One region of the Rhizobium sp. PvP014 genome, then DNA from elsewhere that is predicted to be linked to it. Evidence: riboswitches for the same ligand, from Rfam matches in the RefSeq annotation. Region 1 holds a riboswitch; the other holds the start of a gene.

Region 1 (3,400 bases):
TGTTCATTGTCATCACCGGATTTCGATCGCCACGTCTTCGACCGGCGGGGCCTGCGGAATAAGGCCGCTCGCGGCCATGAACTCACCGAAGCGCTGGTAGCGACCCCGATCCAGCGCTGCAGGCCGTTTGGCGAAACGCGGCAGCGTGTCGGTGAACGCCTGACGATTGAGCGGGTCGTCGAGGTTGGGATAGGCCTTGATGAACAGTTTCCAGGCATCATCGGGGTGATTGGTCAGGAAAATTGCAGCCTTCTCGACGGCTTCGAGAAAGCGGGGCAGGCGAGGATCTGTCGCCAGCCCGTCGCGCGTCACGAAGATCAGCTCGTCATAAACAGGGACGCCGTGTTCTTCCGGAAAGAAGGAACGACCCTCGTGCCCTTCGATCCGCATCTGCGTCAGTTCGAAGTTTCTAAAACCGCCAAGCGTGGCATCGACCTTGCCGCCGATCAGCGACGGCGAGAGGGCGAAATTGACGTTGATCAGTTGGACCTCGGTAAGTGCAACGCCTTCGCCTTCGAGCATGCGCTTCAACATCGCATCTTCGAAACCCGTCACCGAAAAACCGACCTTCTTGCCGCGCAGATCCTTGAGGCTCTTGATCGGGCCATCCGCGAGAACCGTTACCGTGTTCAAGGGCGTTTCGACGAGCGTGCCGAACCGCTTGAGCGGCAGGCCGACTGCACGATCGAGATACAGGTTCGGCTGGTAGTGGATGCCGATATCGGCCTGGCCGGCGGCAACGAGGCGAGGCACCGTCGACGGGTCGGCGGGAGGCACCAGCTCGACATCGAGGCCGGCGGCTTTGAAATAGCCGTTTTCGGCGGCAATCACGAGCGGCGCATGGTCCGGGTTCACAAACCATTCGAGCATGACGGTGAGTTTTTCTGCCGCCTGGCTAGCGGACGCAATCATGCTCACGGATAGGGCAATGGCAAAGGCCAGAAGCATGCGTTTCATGGGTGGTCGTCTCTCCTCACGATGATAACTGTGTCTGTTGTTCGGTCTCGATTGCCCAATGGGGGCGTCCCTTTACGAGACGGTCGAAACCCAGGCGCAGCGCGACGCTGGTCAGGGCCAGGATGGTCATGGCTGCGAAAACGGTGTCGGTCTGCATCCGGGCGTTCGCCTGAACCATGACAAAGCCGAGCCCGGCTGAAGCCCCGACCCATTCGCCGATCACGGCACCCAGCGGCGCGAGCGGCACGGCGACGCGCAGACCGGACACGAGCGCCGGCAGCGCAAGCGGTGTTCTGAGCCTCACAAGGATCTGCCAGGGCGTCGCTCTTGTCAGCGCGGCGGCTTCCAGGATCGCCGGTTCCGTCCGCCTCAGGCCATCTGCGAAGGCGGAGGCGACCGGGAAGAAGATGACGAGCGTCGTCATCATCACTTTCGACGCCATGCCGAAACCGAGCCATAGCACCAGGATGGGTGCCAGCACGAAGACCGGAAAGGTCTGCAGGATAAGAATGATCGGCCAGACAAGCCTGCCGGTGCGCGGGAATGCCACAACGAGAAACGCGACCGCCGCACCGAAGATGCTGCCGGCGACGAGACCTGCAAAAAACTCGGTGATGGTGACAGCGGTATGATGAGCGAGGAAGCTGCTCTGACGCACCAATGCCTGCACCACCGCGAGTGGTGACGGCAAAAGATAGCGCGGCGGTGAAAAGACCTGAACGGCTATCTGCCAGCTTACCAGCAGCAGAAAAAGCCCGAGGGCTGCGAACCGGGAGTGCATGTCAGTGCTGAGGCGTGAAACCGTCGAACCGCATTCGTCCTATATGGGAATCTCTCGAGAGCGTAAGCATGGCTGATCTCCTGACCTTGACATCATGGAGATCCAGGCGAGCGGAGAATAAGAAAGAGGTGCGGTATTGCGCCGTTTCCGTTCCTACGCCGGTATGACCCGGATCAGGTTCAAGGGTCCGGCTCACCGCCATCTCAGCACCGTTCGATGCTCCCCTCGGAATGACGCCAAGGTTGGACAAAGAAACGGGCTTTGTCAATCGCTTGCGATCGCTGTCCGGCAGAGCCTGCGCGGCGAGCTGACAAAAATTTTATTCTATGTCATCCGCCTCAAGGAAACCCGGGGCCCGTCCGCTGGTTATGTCTTCGCAACTTAGGAGGAGCAACCATGACCGATAGAGAACAGGAACAGCGCGAACGGGCCTACAGACTGTGGGAGGAAGAAGGCCGTCCTGACGGGTCCCATGACGATCACTGGAAGCGTTCCGAGCATCCAGCCGACATGTCGGATCAGGAAAGCGACGATGTGACCAAGGTCAACCAGCAGGCTGATGCCGCGTTTGGTGGAGAGAACGGTGCAGCGGCCGACGATGCCGCCACAATCCGACCTCCGTCGTCAGTCGCGCCGGACTGACGACGACCGCGGCAGTCTGGATAGGTATCCAGACCTGCCCTGCATGAAAGGGGTTGGCACAACACCTCGAAGTATCGGCTGCCGATAGTTCGGCCGTCGACACACTTCAGCCGTCATGAACACCGTTCGTCCGGTCCACTTTATGCGTCGTCGGGCGATCGAGAACCTGACCGAAACACACGACGGCCACCCGTTTTCCGGTGGCTTTCGCCAGATACATATAGTCGTCAGCGCGTTTGACATAGGTTTGCGGCGTGTCTTCGGCCTGGAGGAACGTAACGCCGACCGCGGCACCCGTGAATGTCACCTGGCCATCGATGGGGATCGGCTTGAACACCCTTTCCATCGTTTCCTGAATATGCGTCTGCATATCGCCCGCGTACTTGCGATCCATGTCGAGAAGAATAGCAAACTCGTCTCCTCCGACCCTGGCGATGAAATCCGTCGCTCGGAAACTTTCGCGAAGTCTCGCCGAGATCGTTCGCAGGACTTCGTCGCCTGCGGAATGCCCCAGACTGTCGTTGACGATCTTGAAGCCGTTGAGATCGATGTAGGCGATGGCGAGCTTTCTGTCATTGAGCAGGTTGCGGGCAACCTCTCCGGCGACAACTTCATCGAAACAGGCTCGGTTTGGGAGTCCTGACAGGGCATCGGTCTGCGCGGAGGTTTTCAGAGCGCTTTCGATAGCGCGCTGCTGCCTGACGCGGGCAGACACATCGACAATGACCTCCACATCGAATGAAACGCCATCGACGATCGTGCGTTGCGCCGAAATCAGGGTTGGGATGATCGTACCATCCGAATGCGCAATTTCAACATCTTCGAGCTCGTAGGCGCCGTCCTCGCGCAATAGCCGGTGCCGTCTGTCGCGGGCGGGATTGTCGATCGCTGCACCCTCGGAAATCAGCTTCTTTCCGTTGATCTCGTCCCATTTCAGGCCGGTGAGCTTCAGATAGGCATCGTTGACTTTGACGTAGCTCGAGGTTTTCGTGTCGCTCGTCGTGATGGCCATGGCAATGG
Region 2 (3,400 bases), on a different contig from region 1:
CAAGCCGATCGTTGCGCCATTCTCGATCCGCATCCATCGCGGCGACCGCATCGGTCTTGTTGGCCCGAATGGTGCTGGCAAGACGACGCTGCTCAAGATGTTGACGGGCCAGCTCGCCCCCGACGGCGGCTGGATCAAGCTCGGCACCAATCTCGAAATTGCCACGCTTGACCAGAAGCGCGAGGACCTCGACCCCGCAGATACGCTGTCTCACTACCTGACAGACGGCCGCGGCGAAACGCTGCTGGTCAACGGCGAACAGCGGCATGTCGCGGGCTACATGAAGGATTTCCTGTTCCAGCCGGAACAGATCCGCACGCCGATCAAGAACCTCTCCGGTGGCGAGCGCGCGCGCCTGATGCTGGCCCGCATGCTGGCAAAGCCGTCGAACCTTCTGATCCTCGACGAACCGACCAACGACCTCGACATCGAGACGCTGGACCTCTTGCAGGAAATCGTCGCGGGCTATGCCGGCACCGTCATTCTCGTCAGCCATGACCGCGACTTTCTCGACCGGACCGTGACCTCGACGATCGCTCCGGTAGATCCGGATTCGCCGGATGGACGATGGATCGAATATGCCGGCGGCTATACCGACATGCTGCAGCAGCGCAAAGGCATGGCCGACGAAAAGCGCCGCGCCGATAAGGCGGAAAAGGCGAAAACGGACAGCACTGCTCCGGCTGCCACCAAGACAAAGGGCAAGCTCTCCTTCAAGCAGAAGTTCGCGCTGGAAAACCTCCCCAAGGACATGGCCAAGGCGCAGGACGAGATCGCTACATCCGAACGGAAGATGGCCGATCCCAAACTCTTCGCCAAAGACCCGTCGGCGTTTTCAAAGCTCGCCGCAGAGACGGCAAAACTACGCGATCGTGTCGCCAAAATGGAAGAAGAATGGCTGGAGCTTGAGATGCTCCGAGAACAGATTGAAGGATAGTTAAAGAATTCCTATACTTAACAAATAAATATCCACCGTTTTATTTGTCGCGAGCCGGAACAAACATTCCCCGCTGACGTTGGCATCCATCAAGTGGTCGAAATGCGTAGTGCGGTATGAATGCCGACATGCCGACCAGATGGAAACAAAACGGTTAGGAATGTCCAATGCTGACTAATGTGATGCGTCGTCGGCTGGCGAGTGATGCAATGGAACAGCGCGTTCTGATCGTCGAGGACGAATTCCTGATCGCGCTTGATGTTGCCGAGACTGTCGAGAGCATGGGTCTCAAGGTTGCAGGCTTTGCCAGCGCCCGCAAGCACGCCCTGTCGCTCGGCGCATACGCCGATATCGCGCTGGTCGACGTCAATCTCTCCGACGGCCGGACCGGTCCGGAAATCGGGCGCGAACTCGCTGCCGAATACGGCCTGACGGTCATCTTCATGACGGCCAATCCGGAAGACGTGAAAGACGGCGTCGAAGGATCGCTCGGCGTTCTGACCAAGCCGGTCATGCCGCATGTGGTGGAGCAGACGATCGACTATGCCATCGCCAACCGTCTCGGCGGCATGGCGATCGTGCCGCGTGACCTCAAGATATTCCGCAACGACTCCCAGTCAGGCTACGCGCTCAACGCGTGAACCTTGTTGCCAAAGAACTACTAGCAAGAAAGCCGTCCGGCACGCCGGGCGGCTTTCTTGCTATCGAGACTGCTATCGCACGACGCCCCTCGGTCCTTGGCCCTGAACGCAAGACGGCAGCGGTTCGACACCACTTGCCAGACAATTCCTTCACCGTTACATCTACTCCCGCTCTAACGGGGTGCTGCGCGGTAACGTGCGGCTGAGAGGCTTTCAGCCAACCCGCGGAACCTGATCCGGCTAACACCGGCGGAGGGATTAGACGGCTCACGATCAGCGCCTATTCCCCTTGTAGATTGATTTTGAAGGAGGCGTTGATGCGCAAACTCTTGCTATCGCTCACCGTGGCTGCGGCCACCATCATCCTGTCACCGGCCGCAAGGGCCGAGGACAAGGTGCTGACCATCTACACCTATGAAAGCTTCACCGCCGACTGGGGCCCCGGCCCCAAGGTGAAGGCGGCTTTCGAAAAGACCTGCGCCTGCAAGGTCGAATTCGTGGCTGTCGCCGATGGCGTCGCACTTCTGACCCGGCTGAAGCTGGAGGGTGAGACGACCAAGGCCGATATCGCGCTCGGGCTCGACACCAACCTGATTTCCGAGGCCAAGGCCACCGGCCTGTTCGAACCGCATGGACTGCAAGTATCCTCCACAAACGGCGGCATCAGCGTTCCCGGCAATTACGCCGACGATACGTTCCTGCCCTATGACTACGGCCATTTCGCCGTCGTCTACGACACGAAGACCATCAAGAACCCGCCGAAGAGCCTGAGGGAACTGGTGGAGGGCGATCCGTCGCAGAAGATCGCGATCGAAGATCCGCGCACCTCGACACCCGGCCTCGGCCTGCTTTTGTGGATCAAATCCGTCTATGGCGACAAGGCGCCGGAAGCCTGGGCAAAGCTCAAGGGCCGCATCCTGACCGTCACCCCCGGCTGGTCTGAAGCCTACGGCCTGTTTACCAAGGGCGAAGTGCCGATGGTGCTCTCCTATACGACCTCGCCCGCCTATCACATGGTGGAGGAGAACGAGAACCGTTACCAGGCGGCTGATTTTTCCGAGGGACATTACGTTCAGATCGAAGTGGCCGGCATGCTGAAGGGCGCCCGTGACAAGGATCTCGCCCGTGACTTCCTGAAGTTCATGGTGTCGCAGGGCTTCCAGGATGTGATCCCTACCACCAACTGGATGATGCCGGTGACGAAGACGTCGCAACCGCTGCCAGACGCTTTCGGCAAGCTGGTTCAGCCGGAAAAGACATTCCTGATGGGATCTGACGAAGTCGCGAAGAACCGCCAGGCATGGATCGACGAATGGCTGAACGCCATGAGCATGAACTGATCGGCTGAACCGGGCATGCTGCTGACCGCTGCCGAGCGAAGACGAGGGATTTCCGGCGGGGTGATAAGCCTCGGCGCGATCGCGCTTTTCGTCGGTATCGCGGTCTCGGCCCTGCTGTCCTGGGACGCCCCTGAAACGCAGGGGCGATTGTTCTCGGCCTATACCGGCCGCATCCTGCAGTTCACGCTGTGGCAAGCGGCGCTATCGACCTTGTTCTCTGTGTGTCTGGCGCTTCCCGTGGCGCTGTCACTGGCAAGACGGCCGCATTTCATCGGCCGTATCTGGATCGTGCGGCTGATGGCGTTGCCGATGGGTCTGCCGGTTCTGATCGGTGCGCTGGGTCTGATCGGCATCTGGGGGCGCCAGGGCGCGGTGAACGGCCTCCTCTCGACATTGGGACTGGAGCAGCCGATCAGCATTTACGGCCTGACCGGCATTCTTCTGGCCCATGTGTTCTTCAACCTGCCGCTGGCCGCCAGACT

What was found. Region 1 has a riboswitch for thiamine pyrophosphate ahead of J3A65_RS03010 (ABC transporter permease). Riboswitches for the same ligand answer to the same signal wherever they lie in the genome.
Region 2: linked by a shared signal. The riboswitch ahead of thiB (thiamine ABC transporter substrate binding subunit) and the one ahead of J3A65_RS03010 (ABC transporter permease) in region 1 are both predicted to bind thiamine pyrophosphate.

The regions. Positions count from the first base shown of each region.
Region 1 covers NZ_JAGIOT010000001.1:661,143-664,542, forward strand. Annotated here, with positions in the region: gene J3A65_RS03000 (hydroxyethylthiazole kinase) at 1-13, opposite strand, end outside; gene J3A65_RS03005 (ABC transporter substrate-binding protein) at 13-957, opposite strand; gene J3A65_RS03010 (ABC transporter permease) at 974-1,738, opposite strand; TPP riboswitch at 1,872-1,974, opposite strand; gene J3A65_RS03015 (DUF2934 domain-containing protein) at 2,135-2,380, shown strand; gene J3A65_RS03020 (EAL domain-containing protein) at 2,487-3,400, opposite strand, start outside.
Region 2 covers NZ_JAGIOT010000002.1:2,523,052-2,526,451, forward strand. Annotated here, with positions in the region: gene J3A65_RS16840 (ABC-F family ATP-binding cassette domain-containing protein) at 1-937, shown strand, start outside; gene J3A65_RS16845 (response regulator) at 1,105-1,578, shown strand; TPP riboswitch at 1,746-1,853, shown strand; gene thiB (thiamine ABC transporter substrate binding subunit) at 1,896-2,918, shown strand; gene thiP (thiamine/thiamine pyrophosphate ABC transporter permease ThiP) at 2,934-3,400, shown strand, end outside.